One region of the Streptomyces sp. BBFR25 genome, then DNA from elsewhere that is predicted to be linked to it. Evidence: riboswitches for the same ligand, from Rfam matches in the RefSeq annotation. Region 1 holds a riboswitch; each other region holds the start of a gene.

Evidence for each region. Region 1 has a riboswitch for thiamine pyrophosphate ahead of thiC (phosphomethylpyrimidine synthase ThiC). Riboswitches for the same ligand answer to the same signal wherever they lie in the genome.
Region 2: it holds a riboswitch for thiamine pyrophosphate, as region 1 does, so the genes downstream of both, thiO (glycine oxidase ThiO) here and thiC (phosphomethylpyrimidine synthase ThiC) in region 1, are expected to answer to the same signal.
Region 3: it holds a riboswitch for thiamine pyrophosphate, as region 1 does, so the genes downstream of both, ACGH52_RS27810 (thiamine ABC transporter substrate binding subunit) here and thiC (phosphomethylpyrimidine synthase ThiC) in region 1, are expected to answer to the same signal.

The regions. Positions count from the first base shown of each region.
Region 1 covers NZ_CP172447.1:4,225,366-4,233,077, forward strand. The annotation lists gene sppA (metallophosphoesterase) at 1-379, shown strand, start outside; gene ACGH52_RS19215 (hypothetical protein) at 562-1,434, shown strand; gene ACGH52_RS19220 (VWA domain-containing protein) at 1,459-2,904, opposite strand; gene thiC (phosphomethylpyrimidine synthase ThiC) at 2,985-4,799, opposite strand; TPP riboswitch at 4,792-4,981, opposite strand; gene ACGH52_RS19230 (YibE/F family protein) at 5,053-6,510, shown strand; gene ACGH52_RS19235 (SsgA family sporulation/cell division regulator) at 6,559-6,996, opposite strand; gene ACGH52_RS19240 (IclR family transcriptional regulator) at 7,097-7,712, opposite strand, start outside.
Region 2 covers NZ_CP172447.1:2,425,219-2,432,930, reverse strand. The annotation lists gene pknB (Stk1 family PASTA domain-containing Ser/Thr kinase) at 1-20, opposite strand, end outside; gene ACGH52_RS11050 (thiazole synthase) at 192-986, opposite strand; gene thiS (sulfur carrier protein ThiS) at 989-1,189, opposite strand; gene thiO (glycine oxidase ThiO) at 1,186-2,379, opposite strand; TPP riboswitch at 2,377-2,488, opposite strand; gene ACGH52_RS11035 (hypothetical protein) at 2,541-2,891, shown strand; gene ACGH52_RS11030 (NAD(P)/FAD-dependent oxidoreductase) at 2,924-4,204, shown strand; gene ACGH52_RS11025 (Rv2175c family DNA-binding protein) at 4,246-4,611, shown strand; gene thiE (thiamine phosphate synthase) at 4,737-5,411, shown strand; gene metF (methylenetetrahydrofolate reductase [NAD(P)H]) at 5,538-6,461, shown strand; gene ACGH52_RS11010 (hypothetical protein) at 6,518-7,513, shown strand; gene ACGH52_RS11005 (phytoene desaturase family protein) at 7,581-7,712, opposite strand, start outside.
Region 3 covers NZ_CP172447.1:6,057,679-6,065,390, forward strand. The annotation lists gene pyrH (UMP kinase) at 180-938, shown strand; gene frr (ribosome recycling factor) at 1,120-1,677, shown strand; gene ACGH52_RS27800 (phosphatidate cytidylyltransferase) at 1,677-2,855, shown strand; gene rlmN (23S rRNA (adenine(2503)-C(2))-methyltransferase RlmN) at 3,012-4,142, shown strand; TPP riboswitch at 4,181-4,286, shown strand; gene ACGH52_RS27810 (thiamine ABC transporter substrate binding subunit) at 4,366-5,451, shown strand; gene ACGH52_RS27815 (iron ABC transporter permease) at 5,427-7,109, shown strand; gene ACGH52_RS27820 (ABC transporter ATP-binding protein) at 7,112-7,712, shown strand, end outside.

The DNA of each region.
Region 1 (7,712 bases):
GGACGCCACCACCTACCTCGACTACGGGCGCTCCATCGAAGAGGTCAACGACACCGTCCGCGAGACGATCACGCGCAATGACGCGGAGGAGGTGTGGGACCTGTTCCGCAAGTTCACCAAGCGCTTCTCCTTCCGCGACGAGGGCGGCGCCGACGCCGTGCGCTCACTGCTGGATACGTACGGCGGCACCCGGATCGTTCACGGCCACAGCCCCATTCCCTACCTGCTGGGCGAAGTCGGCTCCGAGGACGGCGAGGACGACACCCGAACCGTGGTCGAGGGACCGCACGTCTACGCGGACGGTCTGGCCATCGCGATGGACGGCGGCGTGACGATGGCAGGAAAACTGCTGGTCCAGCAACTTCCGCTGGACTCCTGACCGTTCACCGGACCGCTTTCGCGGCGGTGCCGTCCGTACAGACCGGCACCCAATTTCTGGAAACCCCCTGTCACCCTCCACCGTCACCGCTCTACCATCGGCTTATCCGTAGCAGGCTCCCCTCCGTTTCTGCCCGACGGCTCGTTGGCATGCGAGCCCCAAGCCCTACGGAGCATCGGGGGATGCACATGAACAGCGTTCCGCAGCACCTGTCGAACGAGGACCGCCAAGAGTACGAGCGGGTCCTCGACGAGGCGCTGCGCTCCGCACCACACCGCCCGGAGCTGGCCGCCGTCGGTCAGCGGCTCAACTCCGAACAACTGCGCACCATGGCACTCAACGCCACCGCCCTCATCACGGCGGCGGCCACGACCGAGTACCAGCACTACGTGAAGGTCCGCGAGGAACTGCGCCATCCGGCGCCCTCGGGTCCGTCGTCCGCCACGCGCGAATCCGGCTCCGAGGAGCGGGGCACGGGCGCGGGGGGACTCGCCGCCACCATGGGCGAGATGGCCGAGGCGACCGGTGCGGGGGCCGTCGCCGTCGTCGCCGTCCTGGCACCGGTCCTGGCCGGCACCGCCGCGGCGATCTTCCTCCTGGTCGGCTACCTGCTGAAGATGCTCGACCCGGGGCAGACCTTCGCGCAGACCATGCTCACCACGGGATGGGTGTTCGGCGCCGTGACCGCGGTGGCGATCCTCGTCGCCGCGGTGGGGCTGCTGCTCACCGCGCTGCGCAACCGCCCCTCCGCCGAGTCGGGCTTCTACAGCGCCCGCGACGAGGAGGTGACCCGGGCCAGGGATGCCTGGCACGAGGCGCTCCTTGAGCGGGGCATCCTGCCCTTCCTGCGGGAGGCGCTCAGCCAGCCGGGCACGGCGGCACTGCACCGCACGGAACCGGCCACGCCGAGCGGCGGCCGCATGCCGCACCTCGGCTACGGCCGTCCCGGGTTCACCAGCCCCGACGGCGGCCCCGACGCGGGACCGCGACCGAGCTACTCGAGTCCGGACTACAGCAGCCCGGACTTCGGTGGCCCGGAACACCGGCCCGAGTAGCCACCGGAACGGGCGGGCAGCGCTTCAGAGGATGCCCGCCCGGCCGGCGGCAGTGATCCAGGACGGGAACTCGGACAGCAGACGGTCATACAGCTCCGGGTCCGGTACGGTGCCGATGTCGTCGACGGCGAAGAAACCGACGTTGTCGACGCGGCGCCCCGGCAGGGTGTCGAACCGCTCCAGCACCCCGTAGTTGGCGCGCCCGAGCCCCACGAACTGCCAGAAGACGGGCTCCTCCACGGCCTCCCGCAGCTCCCGCTCGATCTCGGCGTTGCGGTAGACACCGCCGTCGGAGAAGAACAGCACCAGGGTCGGGACCGGTGCCGGGTGGTCCCGGACGAAGGCCCGGACCTCGGCGATCACCTTCTGCTCCTCGTTCTGGATACCGACCGCCCGCATGTCGGCCTGCTCGGGGTGCAGGCCCTTCTTCCTGCCCCGCCGGAACAGGCTGATCTCCCCCACGCGCACGTGCAGCCGCAGCCACTCGGGCAGCTCGCCCAGGCGCAGGTCGGGCAGGCGCGCCGGGTTGGAGGCGAAGGTCCATGCCTGCATCTCCCCGTCGTCGTCCAACTGCGCGGCGACGGCGGCCATCCGCTCCACGACGTCCGCGACGACGCCCTTGGAGTAGAGGAGGGACATGGACCCGGAGGCGTCCAGCACGAGGACGACGCGCGCGGTGACCCCGGTGGCCCCGTGCTTGCTCAGGCTGACCGCGACCTGCTCCTTGCGCAGGGACAGCCGCTTGCGCATGTCCACGGGGAGGCGGTCCTCGCCCTTGGTGAGACGGGGGCCGGTGGCAGGCGGCACCGCTACCGGGGGCGGCGGCGGTGCTACGGGCGGCGCGGCGGGTGTCGGCGGTGTGCTCGGCGCCGGGGGAGCCGTCGGCGGGGCGGTGGCCTGCGTCGCGGCCGCCGACGGGGGAGCGTCGTCGTCCACCGTGATGCCGAAGTCGGTCGCCAGCCCCGCGAGCCCGGAGGCGTAGCCCTGTCCGACCGCACGGAACTTCCACGCCCCTTGACGCCGGTACAACTCGCCGCCGACCAGCGCGGTCTCCGTCCCGGCCGTGATGTCGAAGCGGGCCAGCTCGGTGCCGGTCGCGGCGTCCAGCAACCGCAGCGTCAGCCCCGGAACCCGGCCGAAGGCACCGCCGTCCGCCGAGGCGCACAGGACGATGCGTTCGACCGCCGACTCGACCGACAGCAGGTCCACCTCGACGGCATCGGTCGTGACACCCGCGTCCGCGTCCGGGCCGACCCGCTTGCCCAGGTGGCCCACCGCGCCGGAGGTGTGGCGGGGCTGGTTGTAGAAGACGAAGTCGCCGTCGTCCCGCACCCGTCCGGCCGAGGTGAGCAGCAGCGCCGAGGCATCGACCTCGGGGACGCCCGGCCCGGCGGACCACACGAGTTCGGCGCGCACCGCGGGGGAGTCGACGGCGATGTTGGCACCCTTGCTCAGGGAGATGGCTGTCATGCGTCCAGTCTGCCGAGCAGGACCCCTCGACGGGGAGAGGGCCGACCCCGCGGCCTGTCCCCCTCCCCGCGCCGGTGCGCTCAGTCCGCGATCGGCAGGTACACGCGGTTGCCCGCGGCCGCGAACTCCTTCGACTTCTGGGCCATGCCCTCCTCGATCTCTCCCTTGCTGCTCCCGTGCTGCCGGCGAATGTCCTGCGAGATCTTCATCGAGCAGAACTTGGGCCCGCACATCGAGCAGAAGTGGGCCGTCTTGGCGGGCTCGGCCGGCAGGGTCTCGTCGTGGAACTCACGGGCCGTGTCCGGGTCCAGGGCAAGGTTGAACTGGTCCTCCCACCGGAACTCGAACCGGGCGTCCGACAGCGCGTCGTCCCACTCCTGTGCACCTGGGTGACCCTTGGCGAGGTCGGCGGCATGGGCGGCGATCTTGTAGGTGATGACGCCGGTCTTGACGTCGTCACGGTTGGGCAGGCCCAGATGTTCCTTGGGCGTGACGTAGCAGAGCATGGCCGTGCCCCACCAGGCGATCATCGCGGCACCGATGCCGGAGGTGATGTGGTCGTACGCCGGCGCGACGTCCGTCGTCAGCGGGCCGAGCGTATAGAACGGAGCTTCATCGCAGATCTCCTGCTGAAGGTCGATGTTCTCCTTGATCTTGTGCATCGGGACATGTCCCGGGCCCTCGATCATGGTCTGTACGTTGCAACGCTTGGCGATCCGGTTGAGTTCCCCGAGGGTGCGCAACTCGGCGAACTGCGCCTCGTCGTTGGCGTCCGCGATCGACCCCGGGCGCAGGCCGTCGCCGAGGGAGTAGGTGACGTCGTAGGCGGCGAGGATCTCGCAGAGTTCCTCGAAGTTCTCGTACAGGAATGACTCCTTGTGGTGCGCCAGGCACCACGCCGCCATGATCGAGCCGCCGCGCGAGACGATGCCGGTCTTGCGGTTCGCGGTCAGCGGTACGTACGGCAGGCGCACACCGGCGTGGACCGTCATGTAGTCCACACCCTGCTCGGCCTGTTCGATCACGGTGTCCTTGTAGATCTCCCAGGTCAGCTCCTCGGCCCGGCCGTCGACCTTCTCCAACGCCTGGTAGAGCGGCACGGTGCCGATGGGGACGGGGGAGTTGCGCAGGACCCACTCGCGGGTGGTGTGGATGTTGCGGCCGGTGGAGAGGTCCATGACCGTGTCGGCGCCCCACCGGGTCGCCCAGGTCATCTTGTCGACCTCCTCCTCGATGGAGGACGTCACCGCCGAGTTGCCGATGTTGGCGTTGACCTTCACCAGGAACCGCTTGCCGATGATCATCGGCTCGATCTCGGGGTGGTTGACGTTGGCGGGCAGCACGGCACGTCCTGCGGCGATCTCCTCGCGGACCACTTCCGGCGAGACGTTCTCCCGGACGGCCACGTACTCCATCTCCGGCGTGATCTCTCCCCGGCGCGCGTACGCGAGTTGCGTCACCGCGTTGCCGTCCCGGCCCCGGCGGGGCTGACGCGGGCGCCCGGGGAAGACGGCGTCGAGGTTGCGCAGGCCGCCGCGCGGCGCGGTGTGCTTGATTCCGTCGTCCTCGGGACGGACGGGACGGCCCGCGTACTCTTCGGTGTCACCGCGGGCGATGATCCAGTTCTCCCGCAGCGGTGCGAGGCCCCTGCGGACATCGGTGTCGACGAGTGGATCGGTGTACGGGCCCGAGGTGTCGTACAGGGTGACCGACTGCCCGTTGGTGAGGTGCACCTGACGGACCGGCACCCGCAGATCGGGGCGCGAGCCCTCGACGTACGCCTTGTGCCAGCCGATGGACTTCCCGGCCTCCGTGGTCTGCGCGGTGTCCTCCTGGGCGGAGTCCCGCGTGGAGCGCTGTTCTGAGGCAGGCGTGCGTGCGTCCTTGATGGTCATGAGACCTACTCCCTACGCCGGCATTACCCGGTAACAGGTTCGGCGGTCGACGCAGCGGCTTCCGTCTGGCGAGGCTTCGTGGGATACATCACTCGACTTCGGTGACGTTTCCCGTGAAACATCGCTGGGACGGAGGTCAGCGCCCTCTCAGCCCGGTGCTCCGAGCTCCCGCGTGTACAAAGGTGCCTCCACGCTAACGCCCATTCGGGCGCGGTGAACAGAGGGCCCCCCTTGTTCTTGCGATGATCGGGCGGTGACCACACCGCAGCATCCCTCCTTCCCGCCGCATCGGCCCCGCCGCGGACAGAACGCCGACGAGGGAGGCGGCCGGGCAGCCGACCACGCCCCCGTCGCCGCCCACGGCGCGAGCGAGGGCAGACCCGAGGCCGGTCACGGGCATGCGCACGGTCACGGTCACGGACCGGCGGCTCCCGTCTCCCGGCATCTGCGCAAGGTCATCGCCGCGATCCTGATCCCCTTCGCCGCGGCCGTCCTGGTCGGACTCGCGGTGCTGTGGCCGGGCGGCGCACCGCCGCACGAGCGCACCGGAGTCGGCTTCGACCGCCAGACCCAGCAGGCCACCGTGACCAAGGTGGTCGAGCTGAGCTGCCAGTCCGTCAACGCCTCGGGCGGCACCCCGACCGGCGACACGTCCACCGCCGAGGGCTCCTCCGCGGTGCAGCAGGCGAAGGGCGAGTGCAAGCGGGCGACCATCCGCGTCGACACCGGCGACGACAAGGGCCGTACGTTCGAGGAGATCGTGCAGCCGGACCAGTCACGACAGTTGCACGAGGGCCAGAAGGTGGTGGTCGCCTACGAGCCCTCCGCGCCCAAGGACCTGCAGTACTCGGTGACCGACATCGACCGCCGGCTCCCCCTGGCGCTGCTCGCGGGCATCTTCGCCCTCGCCGTCGTGGTCGTCGGACGGCTGCGCGGCCTCATGGCACTGGTCTCACTGGCCATCAGCTTCCTGCTGCTGAACTTCTTCATCCTGCCCGCCATCCTGCAGGGTTCGAATCCCCTGGTCGTGGCGGTGATCGGGTCCAGCGCCATCATGCTGATCGCGTTGTACCTCTGCCACGGGCTGTCGGCCCGCACGTCCGTGGCGGTGCTCGGCACCTTGATCTCGCTCTTGCTGATCGGTGTGCTCGGCTCGCTCTTCATCGGCTGGGCCGCGCTCACCGGCAACACGGACGACAACACCGGCCTCATCCACGGCCTGTACCCGTCGATCGACATGAGCGGTCTGCTGCTCGCCGGGGTCATCATCGGTTCGCTCGGGGTCCTCGACGACGTGACGGTCACGCAGACGTCGGCGGTCTGGGAACTGCACGAGGCCAACCCGACGATGGGCTGGCGCGGCCTGTACCGCGCGGGCATCCGCATCGGCCGCGACCACATCGCCTCGGTCGTGAACACGCTGGTCCTGGCCTACGCGGGCGCGGCGCTGCCCCTGCTGCTCCTGTTCTCGATCGCGCAGAGCGGGGTGGGGACGGTCGCCAACAGCGAACTGGTCGCGGAGGAGATCGTACGGACGCTGGTCGGCTCGATCGGTCTGGTGGCGTCCGTGCCGGTCACCACGGCCCTCGCCGCCCTGGTCGTGTCGGCGGACCGGCCGGCCGGAGGAGCGGCCCAGGCGGAGGGAGCCCCAGCGGCCGCGGTGCCGGGTGCCCCCGCACGTGGCGGGCGGGGGCGGCGCCGCAAGCGCTGAGGCGTCCGGCGAAGCGTTACGCCACCTCCGCGGGACTGCCGGAACGGTTCAGCCCGCGCTCTGTTCCTCCGCCAGGATGCGGTCCAGGGCCTCGTCGAGGTGGCTGTCGAAGTCGGCGAGCGCACCTTCCTGGCCCAGGGGCACCAGCTTGTCGGTGCGGTCGAGGAAGGCTACGAGGGGCGCGGCCGAGGAACGGAACAGGGCCTGGTCGCTGCCGACCTGAAGGCGGATCAGCACCTCGGCCAGTGGCTCGGGGTCGACCGGGGCGATGCGCACGTCACCGTCGCCGCACGGCCGGCCCACCCCGTCGACCAGCAACTCCCGGCCGAAGGCCCAGGTCACCGGCGCGTCTCCGGGCAGGTGGAAGGTCAGGCGTACGGCATAGGGATCCCGGGTCTCGTAGCGCAGCTCCACCGGGATGCGGAAAGAGAGCTCCTCGGACACGAGAAAGCTCATCATGACCTCTGCCTGTACGGACTCGCCCATTCGCCTACCCCGTCATTCGCCGTCGACTGTCCGGGAATCAAACCTCTAACACTGATGGCATCTTGCTCAACGTACACACCAGATCACAAGGAGTGAGTTTTCAGATACTGATAGAGAGCGCGAGCGAGCCCAGACGCCGCCCCACCTCGTGCTGCAGGCGCTGTGCCGCGGGCAGCAGCCGGTCCGCCTGGTGCAGGGGCAGCGAGATGGCCATCGTGGCGGCCGTGGTGCCGACCGTGATCGGGATCGCCGCGCAGACCGTCCCCAGCGCGTACTCCTGGCGCTCGATCACCGGTGTCATCCGGCGCATGCGTTCCAGCCGCCTCAGCAGACTGTGGCCGTCACGCACCGTGTACGGCGTGATCGGCTGCACCGGGTAGCGGTCCAGGTGGCCGCGGCGGGCCTCCTCGTCGAGCTGGGAGAGCAGGCACTGCCCGATGGCGTGCGCGTGCCCCGTCTCGCGGAAGTCCGCCCACTCCTCGACCGCCGGATTGCCCGGGGTGTCGGAGACGCACATGACCTCGATCTCGCCGTCCCGGTACATGGCGTAGTACACGGGGACGCCGATCGCGTCCCGCCAGCGCGCCATGGTGTCCACCACCGTGCTGCGACGTTTCTGCTCGGCCCCGCTGCTGCCCAGCCGCTCGGCGGCCTCGCCGAGGAAGAAGAGCCCCTTCTCCCGGCGCAGATAGCCCTCGTGCACCAGGGTGCGCAGC
Region 2 (7,712 bases), 1.8 Mb from region 1:
TCCAGAAGGGTCGTGTCCACGCAGGTGAGTCTACGAGCCACCACAGACACCCCGCGTCGCCGACCGGAATCGGGGCGGGACTGTGACGCACTTAGCTGCGGGCAATCGTGCCGCTGGGGCGGCACGGGTGGGCGCAGCGGCATCCCGTCACGCCGGGCTGCGCCCTCCCGCCCAGCCTCAGCGCCGCTCCGCTAGAAAGCGGGCCGCTCCGGATCCAGTACCGCCAAGCCCTCCGCAGGAGACGACGCCTCGGCGAAGTGCCGCCGCGGAATCCGCCCGGCCCGCCGGGCCAGCCGCCCCGCCTCCACCGCGGAGCGCATCGCGGCAGCCATCAGCACCGGCTCCTGCGCCCGCGTCACCGCCGAGGCGAGCATCACACCCGCACACCCCAGCTCCATCGCCAGCGCCACGTCCGACGCCGTACCGGCCCCCGCGTCCAGGATCACCGGCACGCGCGCGTGCTCCACGATCAGCTGGAAGTTGTGCGGGTTGCGGATCCCGAGCCCGGACCCGATCGGCGAGCCCAGCGGCATGATCGCCGCGCACCCGACGTCCTCCAGCTTCCGCGCGAGCACCGGGTCGTCGTTGGTGTACGGCAGGACGGTGAAACCGTCGTCGACCAGCGTCTCCGCCGCGTCCAGCAGCTCGATCGGGTCCGGCAGCAGGGTGCGCTCGTCGGCGATGACCTCCAGCTTGACCAGGTCCGTGCCGAGCGCCTCGCGCGCCAGACGGGCGGTGAGCACCGCCTCCCCGGCGGTGAAGCAGCCGGCCGTGTTCGGCAGCACCCGGATGCCGAGCCGCTCCAGCACGGACAGCACCGAGCCGTGCACCGAGGCGTCCACCCGCCGCATCGCGACGGTCGTCAGCTCCGTACCGGAGGCCACCAGCGCGCGCTCCAGGACGTCCGGGCTGGGCGCCCCGCCCGTACCCATGATCAGGCGGGACGCGTACGTCGTGCCGCCGAGGACAAAGGGATCGTCGGCCATGGTCAGCCTCCTTGGACGGCGGTGAGGACCTCGACACGGTCGCCCTCGGACAGCGCGGTGGCGGACCACCGCGCGCGCGGGACGACGGTCTCGTTCAGGGCGGCGGCCACTCCGGACGGCGCCCGGGTGAGCGTGCCCACCAGCGCGTCCAGGGCGGTGCCGGGAGCCACCTCGCGCGGCTCGCCGTTGACGGAGATGTTCATGCGGGCTGCTCCGAGAGTGCGGGGGCGGTGGCGAAGCGCCGGGGGCTGAAGGGGCGGGCCTCCTCGGGCAGCTCCCCGCCGGTCAGGGCGTCCGCCATGACGTCGCCGGTGACGGGGGTGAGCAGGACGCCGTTGCGGTAGTGACCGGTGGCGAGCAGCAGGCCGTCCAGCGCGGTCGGGCCGAGCAGCGGGGCGTTGTCCGGTGAGCCGGGGCGCAGACCCGCGCGGGTCTCCGTCAGGGGCAGCTCAGTGATGCCGGGGACCAGCTCGTGCGCGTCGCGCAGCAGCTCGTAGACGCCGCCCGCGGTGACCGTCGTGTCCCAGCCCAGCTCCTCGCTGGTGGCGCCGACGACCAGCTCGCCGCTCTCCCGGGGCACCAGGTAGACGTGGTTGCCGCGCACCACGGCACGCACGGTCCGGTTCAGCAGCGGCCCCGGCGTCCGCGGCATGGCCAGCCGCAGCACCTGCCCCTTCACGGGCCGCACCGGCGGCAGTACGGCCTCCGGCACGCCCGTGAGCCGCCCGCTCAGGCTGCCCCCGGCCAGCACCACCTGTCCGGCCTCCAGCGCGGTGCCGTCGGCGGTGACGACGCCCGTGGCGCGGTCGCCGGGCCCGACGGTGAGCCGCTCGGCCCACACCCGGTGGAAGGCCACGCCCGCGTGTGCGCAGGCGGCCACCAGCGCCCGGGCGAGGCGGCGGGGATCGATCTGGTGGTCGCCGTCCACCCGGAGCCCTCCGCGCACGCCCGGCGCGAGCATCGGCTCCAGACGTCGGCACTCGCGCCCCGACAGCCACTCCGACTCCAGGCCGGAGCGCTGCTGGAGCGCGTGCAGTTCGCGCAGGTGGGCACGGTCGTCGGCGTCCAGCGCGACGGCGAGCGTGCCGCAGCGGCGGTAACCGAGGTCCTGGCCGGTCAGCTCGGTCAGCTCGGCCGCGAACTGAGGGTAACGGCGGGCCGAGGCGAGGTTCAGCGCGAGCAGCCTCTCCTCGCCGTAGTGCAGCTCCGTGACGGCGGCCAGCATCCCGGCCGCCACCTGGGCCGCCCCGCCGCCCGGCTCGGGGTCCACGAGGGCCGTGACCAGCCCGCGCTGCGCGGCCCGCCAGGCGGTGACGAGCCCGATGATCCCGCCGCCGAGGACGAGGACGTCGGGGGTACGTGACGTACGAGGCGTGTGTGGTGGAGACGACATGGGCGTCCAGCCCCTCCCTTCGCCGGCATGACCCGGATCAGGTTCGTACGGTCGGAGGCCGCCAGCCTCCCTCTCAGCCCGGTGCGTCCGGGCTCCCGCGAGTGCCTTACGTTGGCCACCCTAGCCCGCAGCGCAACTCACGTGTAAGGGAGCCTCCACCCGTGGCGCGTTCACTCGACGGCCTCGTCCTCGCCCCCGTCGCCGACCAGGCCCCCGGCCAGGTGGGCACCCGGACCCGGTTCACCTACCACGAGCAGGACGGCGCCGTGTGGGCCGAGTACGCGGGCGGTGACGTGGTCCGCGGGCACCTGGTGGGCACCAGGGAGGGCGACCGCCTCGACTTCCGGTACGTGCAGCTCAAGACCGACGGCAGCACGTCGTCGGGGCACTGCGTGTCCACCGTCGTCGAACTGCCGGACGGGCGCGTGCGACTGGACGAGAGCTGGGAGTGGGAGTCGCAGCCGGGCAGCGGGACCAGCGTGGTGGAGCAGCTCACCGCGCACGGGCACTGACCGGCCACACGCCGGGTGTCTATGGTGATCAGGTGAGCGAGCAGACGCGGGAACGGGGACAGGGACCGGCGGCGGACGCGGAGCGGCGCGCGGTCGTCGTGGGCGCCGGGATGGCGGGCGTGCAGACCGCGGTGGCCCTGCGCGAACAGGGCTTCACCGGCCCGGTGACCCTGATCGGCGCGGAACCGCACCAACCGTACGACCGCCCCCCGCTGTCCAAGGCCGTCCTGCTCGGCACCGCGGAGGGCTCCGCCTTCGACGTCGACTTCGAGGCGCTCGGCATTACCCTGCGGCTGGGCTGCGAGGCCCTGGGCGTCCGCCCCGGCGAGCACGTCCTGGACACCTCCGAGGGGCCCGTGCCCTACGACGTCCTCGTCCTGGCGACCGGCGCCGAACCGGTCCACCTCCCGGGCGCCGAGGGCGTGCCCGGCGTGCACCTGCTGCGCACCCTGGACGACGCCGAGCGGCTGCGGCCGGTGCTCACCCGGCAGCACGACATCGTGGTGGTCGGCGCGGGCTGGATCGGCGCCGAGTTCGCCACCGCCGCGCGCGAGGCGGGTTGCGCGGTGACCGTGGTGGAGGCCGCCGACCGCCCGCTGGCCGACGCGCTGCCCGCCGAGGTCGCCGCGCCGATGACCGCCTGGTACGCCGACGCGGGCGCCGAACTGCGCACCCGCGCGCGCGTGGAGCGCGTCGAGCCGGGCGGCCCCGGTGAGCCCGGCCGGGTCGTCCTCGACGACGGCACCCGGCTGGCCGCCGGCGCGGTCGTCGTCGGCATCGGCGCCCGCCCCGCCACCGGCTGGCTGGCCGGCTCCGGCATCGCCCTCGGCGCGCACGGCGAGGTCCTGGCCGACGACCGTCTGCGCACCTCCGCGCCGGACGTCCACGCGGTCGGCGACTGCGCCTCCTTCCCGTCCGCCCGCTACGGCGAGCGGCTCCTGGTGCACCACTGGGACAACGCCCTCCAGGGCCCGCGCACGGTCGCCGCCGACATCGTCGGCGCCCCGGCCGGTGAGACCCCGGCGGCCTACGACCCGGTGCCGTACTTCTGGTCCGAGCAGTTCGGCCGCTTCGTCCAGTACGCCGGTCATCACACGGCCGCCGACACCACCCTGTGGCGCGGCGACCCGGCGAGCCCGGCGTGGACGGTCTGCTGGCTGCGCGAGGGCCGCCTGGTCGCCCTGCTGGCGGTGGGCCGCCCCCGCGACCTGGCGCAGGGCAAGCGCCTGATCCAGGCGGGCACGCCGATGGACCCGGAGCTGCTGACCGACCCGGCGAAGCCGCTGAAGGCGGCGACGGCGGCGACGGCGTAGTCGGGTTTCCGACTGTCAGTGCCAGGTGGCAGGCTGGAGGCGTGACCGAGATTGACGCAAAGACCGATGCTCTCGTACCCGCCTGGCTCACCGTTCCCGACATCGCCGAGATGCTCGGTGTCGAGGTGACCCGGGTGCGCCAGCTGATCAGGGAAGGCCAGCTCATCGCCGTACGCCGCGGTGAGAACCGCGCGCTGCACATCCCCGCGGCCTTCATCGACGAGGACAAGGTCGTCAAGGGCCTGGCCGGGACCCTGACGCTGCTGCGGGACGACGGCTTCACGGCCGAGGAGATGCTCGAGTGGCTCTTCACGCCCGACCCGAGCCTGCCCGGCACCCCCGCCCAGGCCCTGACCGAGAATCGCGGTACGGAGGTGAAGCGCCGCGCCCAGGCGCTCGCCGTCTGACCGACCCCCCGCCGATCCGCCACACCGCCCGGCGTGCGGGCTCCGCACGCCGGGCGCCCGTGCCCGTACGCCACCATCGCGCGGCCCTTCACGGGCCCACGCCACCTGACCGGGGGGACACCCGCATGCCCGACACCGCCGCCACCACCGCCCGCGCCCGGCTCGCCGACGCCCGGCTCTACCTGTGCACGGACGCCCGCCGGAGCCAGGGCGACCTGCCCGAGTTCCTGGACGCCGTGCTCGCCGGCGGCGTCGACATCGTGCAGCTGCGGGACAAGGGCATGGAGGCGGCCGAGGAGCTGGAGCACCTGGAGGTCTTCGCCGACGCCTGCGCCCGCCACGGCAAGCTCCTCGCCGTCAACGACCGCGCGGACGTCGCCCACGCCGCCCGCGCCGACGTGCTGCACCTCGGCCAGGGCGACCTGCCGGTGCCCGCCGCCCGGGCGATCCTGGGCGCCGACGTCCTCGTCGGCCGCTCCACGCACGCCGAGTCCGAGGCCGCCGCAGCCGCCGCCCAGGAGGGCGTGGACTACTTCTGCACCGGTCCCTGCTGGCCGACCCCCACGAAGCCCGGCCGCCACGCACCCGGCCTCGACCTGGTCCGCCGCACGGCGGCGCTGGGCACCGACCGTCCCTGGTTCGCGATCGGCGGCATCGACCTCGGCAACCTCGACGAGGTGCTGGACGCGGGCGCCCGGCGCGTGGTCGTCGTCCGCGCGATCACCGCCGCCGACGACCCGGGCGCGGCGGCGGCCGAGTTCGCGAAGCGGCTGCGGCAGGCGGCCCCGGCCCCGGCGTAGCCGCACGCCGTCGCGGCGCGTCGTCCCTGACGGGCAGGTGTCCAAAGGGTGGACAGCAACTCGACAATGCGGACAAATATCCCGCATCCGGTTGGGTGACCGCCGCACCCTGGCTAACCTGCCCATATGGCCCTCGGAACCGCAAGCACGAGGACTGATCGCGCCCGCACGGTGCGTGACATCCTCGCCACCGGCAAGACGACGTACTCGTTCGAGTTCTCGGCGCCGAAGACGCCCAAGGGCGAGAAGAACCTGTGGAGCGCGCTGAGGCGGGTCGAGGCCGTGGCCCCGGACTTCGTCTCCGTGACCTACGGTGCCGGCGGCTCCACGCGCGCGGGCACGGTCCGCGAGACCCAGCAGATCGTCGCCGACACCACGCTGACCCCGGTGGCCCACCTCACCGCCGTCGACCACTCCATCGCCGAGCTGCGCAACATCATCGGCCAGTACGCCGACGCCGGGATCCGCAACATGCTGGCCGTGCGCGGCGACCCGCCCGGCGACCCCGGCGCCGACTGGATCGCGCACCCCGAAGGCCTGACGTACGCGGCCGAACTGGTCAGACTCATCAAGGAGTCGGGCGACTTCTGCGTCGGTGTCGCCGCCTTCCCGGAGATGCACCCGCGCTCCGCCGACTGGGACACGGACGTGGCGCACTTCGTCGACAAGTGCCGGGCCGGCGCCGACTACGCCATCACCCAGATGTTCTTCCAGCCCGAGTCCTACCTGCGGCTGCGCGACCGGGTCGCCGCGGCGGGCTGCGCGACCCCGGTCATCCCCGAGGTCATGCCGGTGACCAGTGTGAAGATGCTGGAGAGGTTGCCGAAGCTCAGCAACGCCTCGTTCCCGCCGGAGCTGAAAGAGCGGATCCTCACAGCCAAGGACGATCCGGCGGCTGTACGCTCGATCGGCATCGAGTTCGCCACGGAGTTCTGCGCGCGGCTGCTGGCCGAAGGTGTGCCCGGACTGCACTTCATCACGCTCAACAACTCCACGGCGACCCTGGAAATCTACGAGAACCTGGGCCTGCACCACCCACCGCGGGCCTAGACCGGCCGCACGTATTTGCGACACACTGCGTAACGGTCACTGGGAGAGGGGCGTACATGGGCTGGACGGTCCTCTACATCGCGTTCGGCGTCGTCGCGCTGTGGCTGCTCGGCGAGGTGCTGCTGCAGTACAAGGCGCGGCTGCGCTGGCGGTTGCTCGCCTTCGGCGGCTTCGTCGGCGTCGTCGCCGGCGTGCTGATGTCGAACGTGCTCGTCATCGGTCTGGGTGCCGCCGCCTTCGCGGTCGGCCAGACCTACGTCACGCTGTCGTTCCGCCGCGGCTTCGAGGCGGGCTGGGCGGTCAACGCCCCGGCGAGCCTCGTCGGCAAGCGCGGGCGTCCCGAACGGGGCCGCCAGGAGCCGACGTCGGAGGTCTCCGGGCTCGGACCCGCCGAGGGCGACCGGGGCCCCCACGACGGCTACGACGAGCGCGCCCAGGCGCACGCCCAGGGTCAGGGTCAGGACGTCCCGCCGTACGGGCACGACGACTACGACCGCGACGACGTCTTCACCCCGGCCCGGCCCACCGCCGATCCCTCGGCCGCGGAGACCACCGCCGTCTACGAACCGCAGCCCATGCCGGACGACACCAACTCGTACGGCGTGTACACCGACGCCGGTTACGGCACCGGCCAGCAGCAGGCGGCCACCGCGCCGGGCGCCGACCAGGCCTACGCCTACGACTACTCCGGCTACGGCCAGCAGCAGGACTACGGCTACGACACCGGCGCCCAGCAGCAGTACGCCGCCTACTCCGACCCGTACATCGGCACCCCCACCTACGGCGGCGGGACGTACGACACCGGCGGCTACGACACGACCGGTGCGCAGAACTACGGCCAGCAGGGCTACGGGCAGGACCAGTACGCCACCGGCACGCCCGGCGGCTACGGCGGCGAGACCCCGGCCGGCGGGGTGTGGGTGCCGCAGCAGCGCAGCACCGACGAGCCCTACGGCGGCGAACTCCCGCCCGAGCAGCAGCCGTACCCCTACCAGGGCGACGGCCAGCCGCAGGGGCAGGGCCAGGGCTACGACGAGCAGTACCGCTACTGAGGAGCCTTCCTGAGGTCCCGGTCCGCCGCCGGGGCCTTCGGCGCCCGGTGACCGGCCCGGCGGCCGCTCACTGGGAGCCGCGGAACTCCGGCCCCTCCACCACGAGTCCGGCCACCAGCGCGCCCGACATCCCCGCGTGCGGCAGACCGCCGCCGGGGTGCGACCAGCCGCCGACGGTGAACAGGCCCTCCGTGCGCGT
Region 3 (7,712 bases), 1.8 Mb from region 1:
CGGTAGGGTCGACAGCAGTCGTCGGCGCCGTTCGCGTATGCCGTTGCGTACGCGCGCGTGGCGGCGGACGACAGCAGATCTGACGAGGAGGCCATTGCCGCGTATGGGATGCGAAACACGCCCCCACCGGCAGTGGCCTTCTTCGTGTGTGTGACCCACGTAAAAGAGGCGAGATCTCCATGACCACCAAGGCCGAGAAGAGCGACGACGGCAAAGTACGCGGCCGCTTCATGCTGAAGCTGTCCGGAGAGGCCTTCTCCGGCGGTGGGGGCCTGGGCGTCGACCCCGACGTGGTGCACGCCATCGCCCGCGAGATCGCGGCCGTCGTCCGGGACGGCGCGCAGATCGCGATCGTCATCGGCGGCGGCAACTTCTTCCGCGGCGCCGAGCTGCAGGTGCGCGGCATGGACCGCGCCCGCTCCGACTACATGGGCATGCTCGGCACCGTGATGAACTGCCTGGCCCTCCAGGACTTCCTGGAGAAGGAGGGCGTCGACTGCCGCGTGCAGACCGCCATCACCATGGGCCAGGTCGCCGAGCCCTACATCCCGCTGCGTGCCGTGCGCCACCTGGAGAAGGGCCGCGTGGTCATCTTCGGCGCCGGTATGGGCATGCCGTACTTCTCCACCGACACCACCGCCGCCCAGCGCGCCCTCGAGATCGACGCCGAGGCCCTGCTCATGGGCAAGAACGGCGTGGACGGGGTCTACGACTCCGACCCGAAGACCAACCCGGACGCCGTGAAGTTCGACGCGCTCGGCTACGGCGAGGTCATCACCCGCGACCTGAAGGTCGCCGACGCCACGGCCGTCACGCTCTGCCGCGACAACAGCCTCCCGATCGTGGTCTTCGAGCTGTTGAAGGAGGGCAATATCGCCCGCGCCGTCAAGGGTGAGAAGATCGGCACGCTCGTGGGGGACCAGGGCAGCCGGGACTGACCGGAGAACACCCCCCGTCCGCGGACGCCACCTGTCCGGGGGACGGACGGGGACGGGACCGGGCCGGGGGATGGACATTGTCCCGCCGGTCGGGAACCGTGCAGGAAGAACGCGACGCAGCCGGCCGCCAGCCCGCAGGGGAATCGCAGCCGGGCCTACTCAAGACACGCAGGAGCAAGTGGTGATCGAAGAGACCCTCCTCGAGGCCGAGGAGAAGATGGAGAAGGCCGTCGTGGTCGCCAAGGAGGACTTCGCCGCGATCCGCACCGGCCGTGCGCACCCGGCGATGTTCAACAAGATCGTGGCCGACTACTACGGCGCGCCGACGCCGATCAACCAGCTGGCCTCGTTCTCCGTGCCCGAGCCGCGCATGGCCGTGGTGACCCCCTTCGACAAGACGGCCCTGCGCAACATCGAGCAGGCGATCCGCGACTCCGACCTGGGCGTCAACCCGAGCAACGACGGCAACATCATCCGGGTGGTGTTCCCCGAGCTGACCGAGGAGCGCCGCCGGGAGTACATCAAGGTGGCCAAGAGCAAGGGCGAGGACGCCAAGGTCTCGATCCGCTCCGTGCGCCGCAAGGCCAAGGACGCCATCGACAAGATGGTCAAGGACGGCGAGGTCGGCGAGGACGAGGGCCGCCGTGCGGAGAAGGAACTCGACGACACCACCGCCAAGTACGTCGCGCAGGTGGACGAGCTCCTGAAGCACAAGGAAGCGGAGCTGCTCGAGGTCTGATGAACGACTCTTCCTGGGGAGCGCCGCCACAAGCCGGGTACTGGGGGCCGTCCGACCAGGGACCCGTCCAGGGCGCCGGCCCGGCGGGTCCCGCGTACGATGCGCACTACGCGCAGCAGACTCGCCCCATGCCCATCGTGCCCGACGTACCCGAACACGGCGGAGACCAGGACGACGACCAGGGGACCGCTCGGCTGAGCGGTCCCTTGTTCCGGGACGAGCCGTTCCACGACCAGTCCGTTCGCGACCAGCCGTATCGCGACCCGAGCACGTCGGCGCAGCCGTATGCCGCGGTGCCGAAGAATCCGGATCCCATGCCCGACGCCCCGCAGCCGGCGCAGTCCCAGCCGCCGCCGCAGAAGAAGAGCGCGGGGCGTGACCTGGGGGCCGCGATAGGGGTCGGCGTCGGCCTCGGCGTGGTGATCATCGCGTCGCTGTTCGTCGTCAAGGCGGTCTTCGTCGGGGTGATCGCGGTCGCCGTCGTGGTGGGCCTGTGGGAGCTGACCAAGCGGCTGGAGGAGCGCAAGGGCATCAAGGCGCCCCTCGTACCGCTCGCGATCGGCGGCGCCGCGATGGTGATCGCCGGCTACGCGCGCGGCGCCGAGGGAGCGTGGGTCGCCATGGCGCTCACGGCGCTCGCGGTCCTGGTCTGGCGGATGACGGAACCGCCCGAGGGGTACCTCAAGGACGTCACGGCGGGCCTGTTCGCCGCGTTCTACGTGCCGTTCCTGGCGACGTTCGTCGCCATGATGCTGGCGGCCGACGACGGTGCCTGGCGGGTGCTGGTCTTCCTGATACTGACGGTCGTCAGCGACACCGGGGCCTACGCCGTCGGCTGGCGCTTCGGCAGGAAGAAGCTCGCCCCGCGCATCAGCCCCGGCAAGACCCGCGAGGGCCTGCTGGGAGCGGTGGCGTTCGCGATGGCGGCGGGCGCGCTGTGCGTGCAGTTCCTGATCGACGACGGCACCTGGTGGCAGGGCCTGCTGCTCGGCCTCGTGGTCGCGGTCAGCGCCACCCTGGGCGACCTGGGCGAGTCCATGATCAAGCGGGACCTCGGCATCAAGGACATGGGCACGCTGCTGCCGGGCCACGGCGGCATCATGGACCGGCTGGACTCCCTGCTGCCCACGGCACCGGTGGTGTGGCTGCTGCTGGTGATCTTCGTCGGATCGGGTTGACAGTCATCCGGTAGCATGGAAAGGGCCTGCGGCGTCTGCTGCGGGCCCTTCCGTGTGTCCCCGCCGATGCGGGGGTGTCTCCGTGAGGTCTCCTGGCTTCGGCACGGCCCTGCCGTTGTCCCCGCAGACGCGGGGGGTTGCCACAGGCCCGCCGTCATGAGGAGTTGTCCGACCGTGGCCCGTCCCGCCCCCGGTGAGCTGACCTTTGCCGCACCCCGCGGAGCGAAGCGGCCGCCGCGGCACCTTGCCGATCTCACGCCTGCCGAGCGCAAGGAGGCTGTCGCCGCGATCGGTGAGAAGCCGTTCCGCGCCAAGCAGCTCTCGCAGCACTACTTCGCGCGGTACGCGCACGACCCCGAGCAGTGGACCGACATCCCCGCCGGTTCCCGCGAGGGGCTGCGGGAGGCGTTGCTGCCCGAGCTGATGACCGTCGTGCGGCACCTGTCGACCGACCAGGGGACCACGCGCAAGACGCTGTGGAAGCTGTTCGACGGGACGCTCGTCGAGTCCGTCCTGATGCGCTACCCGGACCGGGTGACCATGTGCATCAGCTCCCAGGCCGGGTGCGGCATGAACTGCCCGTTCTGCGCCACCGGCCAGGCCGGTCTGGACCGGAACCTGTCGACCGCCGAGATCGTGCACCAGATCGTGGACGGCATGCGGGCGCTCAGGGACGGCGAGGTGCCGGGAGGCCCCGCGCGGCTCAGCAACATCGTGTTCATGGGCATGGGCGAGCCGCTCGCCAACTACAACCGCGTCGTCGGCTCCATCCGCCGCCTCACCGACCCCGAGCCGGACGGGCTGGGGCTCTCGCAGCGCGGCATCACCGTCTCCACGGTCGGTCTCGTCCCGGCGATCCACCGCTTCACCGGCGAGGGCTTCAAGTGCCGCCTCGCCATCTCCCTGCACGCCCCCGACGACGAACTGCGCGACACCCTCGTCCCCGTCAACACGCGGTGGAAGGTGCGCGAGGTGCTGGACTCCGGGTTCGAGTACGCGGCGAAGTCCGGGCGCCGGCTGTCCATCGAGTACGCCCTGATCCGCGACATCAACGACCAGGCCTGGCGCGGTGACCGCCTCGGGCGGCTGCTCAAGGGCAGGCCCGTGCACGTCAACCTGATCCCGCTGAACCCCACCCCCGGCTCCAAGTGGACCGCGTCCCGGCCCGAGGACGAGAAGGCGTTCGTGGAGGCGATCGCGGCGCACGGTGTGCCGGTGACGATCCGGGACACCCGTGGGCAGGAGATCGACGGGGCGTGTGGCCAGCTCGCCGCGAGCGAGCGGTAACCTGACCGGCGGAAGTACATCGGCACAGTCACATCTTCATATTCCGACAGGGGAGCGCCACAGCGCTGAGAGTGCGGCACCGGCCGCAGACCCTCCGAACCTGGCCCAGGTCATTCTGGGTAGGGAGATCGGTCACCACTCGAGCTGTTGCGCCCTGCCCGGGACCCTCGCCAGGGGTCTCGGGCGGGGCCGCGTCTTCTCCTGGTCACCCAGGAGGAATTCAGTGAGCATCACCAAGAAGGCCAGTGTCCTGGCCGTCGGCCTCGGCATGGTCGGCACGCTGGCCGCCTGCGGATCGTCGTCCGACGACGCCGCGGGCTCCGGCGGCTCCAAGACCGTGACCCTGGTCAGCCACGACTCGTGGGCCGCGTCCAAGGACGTCATCGCCGCCTTCGAGAAGCAGTCCGGCTACAAGGTCAAGGTCCTGGAGGACGGCGACGCCGGGCAGGCCGTCAACAAGGCCATCCTCACCAAGGACAACCCGCAGGGCGACGTCTTCTTCGGCGTCGACAACACCCTGCTGTCCCGCGCCCTCGACAACGGCCTGTTCCAGCCGTACGAGGCCAAGGGCTCGGACCAGGTCCGGCCGGAGTACCGCGCGGACCAGGACAAGCACCGGGTCACGCCCGTCGACAGCGGCGACATCTGCGTCAACTACGACAAGGCGTACTTCACCAAGCACGGCCTGACCCCGCCCAAGTCCTTCGACGACCTGATCAAGCCGGAGTACAAGGACCTCCTCGTCACCGAGAACGCGGGCAGCTCCTCGCCGGGCCTCGGCTTCCTGCTCGGTACCGCCGCCCAGTACGGCGACGAGGGCTGGGAGGGCTACTGGAAGAAGCTCGAGGCGAACGGCGTCAAGGTCGTCGACAGCTGGGAGCAGGCCTACAACGAGGAGTTCTCCGGCTCGGCCGGCGGCAAGAAGGCCAAGGGCGACCGCCCGCTCGTCGTGTCCTACGCCTCCTCCCCGCCCGTCGAGGTCGTCTACGCCGACCCGCAGCCGGACACCGCTCCCACGGGCGTCGCCGACGGCACCTGCTTCCGTCAGGTCGAGTACGCGGGCCTGCTCAGCAACGCGAAGAACCCCGAGGGCGGCAAGGCGCTCCTCGACTTCCTGCTGGGCAAGACCTTCCAGGAGGACATGCCGCTGAACATGTTCGTCTACCCGGTGCGGGAGGGCGCGCAGGTCCCCGAGGTGTTCTCGAAGTTCGGGCCGCAGGCGAAGGACCCGCAGACCCTGGACCCGGCGAAGATCGCCGACCACCGCGACCAGTGGGTCAAGTCGTGGACCTCGCTCGTACTGAAGTGAGCCGAGGAGGCAAGCGGGCGCGGACCGTGCGCGGGAGCGCGGCCCGGCTCGGTCTCATGGCCGTGCCCGTAGCGTTCTTCGCGGTGTTCTTCGCCTACCCCGTCGCCGCCATCGTCGCGCGCGGCCTGGAGGTCGACGGGGTCTGGCGGCTCGGGCGGATCGGGGACGTGCTCGCGCAGTCCGACGTGCGGCACGTGCTGTGGTTCACCACCTGGCAGGCGCTGGCGTCCACCGCGCTCACCCTGCTGGTCGCGCTGCCCGGCGCGTACGTCTTCGCCCGCTTCGACTTCCCCGGCAAGCAGGTCCTGCGGGCCGCGGTGACCGTGCCCTTCGTGCTGCCGACGGTCGTCGTCGGTACGGCGTTCCTGGCGCTGGTGGGGCGCGGCGGGCTGCTGGACGAGCTGTGGGGTGTGCGCCTGGACACCACGGTGTGGGCGATCCTGCTCGCGCACGTCTTCTTCAACTACGCCGTCGTCGTCCGCACCGTCGGCGGCCTGTGGGCGCAGCTCGACCCGCGGCAGGAGGAGGCCGCGCGGATGCTCGGCGCCTCGCGGCTGCGGGCCTGGCGGCAGGTCACGCTGCCCGCGCTGGCGCCCGCCGTGGCCGCCGCCGCGCTGATGGTCTTCCTGTTCACCTTCACCTCCTTCGGCGTCGTGCAGATCCTCGGCGGGCCCGCCTTCTCCACCCTCGAAGTGGAGATCTACCGCCAGACCTCCCAGGTCTTCGACCTGTCCACGGCCGCCGTGCTCACCCTGATCCAGTTCGCGGCCGTCGCCGCCGTCCTCGCCGTGCACGCCTGGACGGTGCGGCGGCGCGAGACGGCGCTACGGCTCGTGGACGCGGCCACGACCGCGCGCCGACCGCGCGGGGCCGGGCAGTGGGCGCTGCTCGCCGGGGTCCTGGGCGTCATCGCCGTCCTGCTGGTGCTGCCGCTCGCGGTGCTGGTCCAGCGGTCGCTGGGCGCCTCCGGCTTCGGCTACTACCGGGCACTGACCCGGGAGGACGGCGGCGCCTTCCTCGTCCCGCCGATCGAGTCGATCGGCAACTCCCTCCAGTACGCCGTCGCCGCCACCGGCATCGCCCTGGTGATCGGCGCGCTGGCCGCGACCGCGCTCACCCGGCGCGACGCGGGCCGCTTCGTGCGCGGGTTCGACGCGCTGCTGATGCTGCCGCTCGGGGTGTCGGCCGTGACGGTCGGGTTCGGGTTCCTGATCGCGCTGGACGAACCCCCGCTGGACCTCAGGTCCTCCTGGATCCTGGTGCCGCTCGCGCAGGCGCTGGTGGGCGTCCCCTTCGTCGTACGGACCATGCTGCCGGTGCTGCGGGCGGTGGACGGGCGGCTGCGGGAGGCGGCCGCGGTGCTGGGTGCGTCGCCGTGGCGGGTCTGGCGCGAGGTGGACCTGCCGATGGTGCGGCGCGCGCTGCTGGTCGCGGCCGGGTTCGCGTTCGCGGTGTCGCTGGGGGAGTTCGGCGCGACCGTCTTCATCGCGCGGCCCGACAACCCGACGCTGCCGGTCGCCGTGGCGCGGCTGCTGGGGCGGCCCGGGGACATGAACTACGGCCAGGCGATGGCCCTTTCGACGATTCTGATGCTGGTGTGCGCGGTGGCCCTGGTGGTGCTGGAGCGGCTGCGGACCGACCGGAGCGGGGAGTTCTGACCATGCCGCCCAGCCTGCTGAGCCTCGAAGGAGCGACCGTCCGCTTCGGCGGGCGGCCCGTGCTCGACGACGTCGACCTGGGGGTCGCCGAGCACGAGGTGGTGTGCGTGCTCGGGCCCAGCGGCAGCGGCAAGTCGACGCTGCTGCGGGCGGTCGCCGGGCTCCAGCCGCTGGACGCCGGGCGGGTGACGCTGGACGGGCGGGACCAGTCCGGGGTGCCCGCGCACAAGCGCGAGGTCGGGCTGATGTTCCAGGACCACCAGCTGTTCCCGCAGCGGGACGTGGCCGGGAACATCGCCTTCGGACCGCGGATGCGCGGCGCGTCCCGGGCCGAGCAGCAGGCGCGGGTGGGGGAGTTGCTGGAGCTGGTCGGACTGCCGGGCGCCGCCCGCCGGTCCGTCGCCGCGCTCTCCGGCGGGGAGCAGCAGCGAGTGGCGCTGGCCCGGGCCCTCGCGCCCCGGCCCCGGCTGCTGATGCTGGACGAGCCGCTCGGTCAGTTGGACCGCTCGCTGCGGGAGCGGCTCGTGGTCGAACTGCGTGAGCTGTTCGGGAAGTTGGGCACCACTGTGCTCGCCGTGACGCACGACCAGAGTGAGGCGTTCG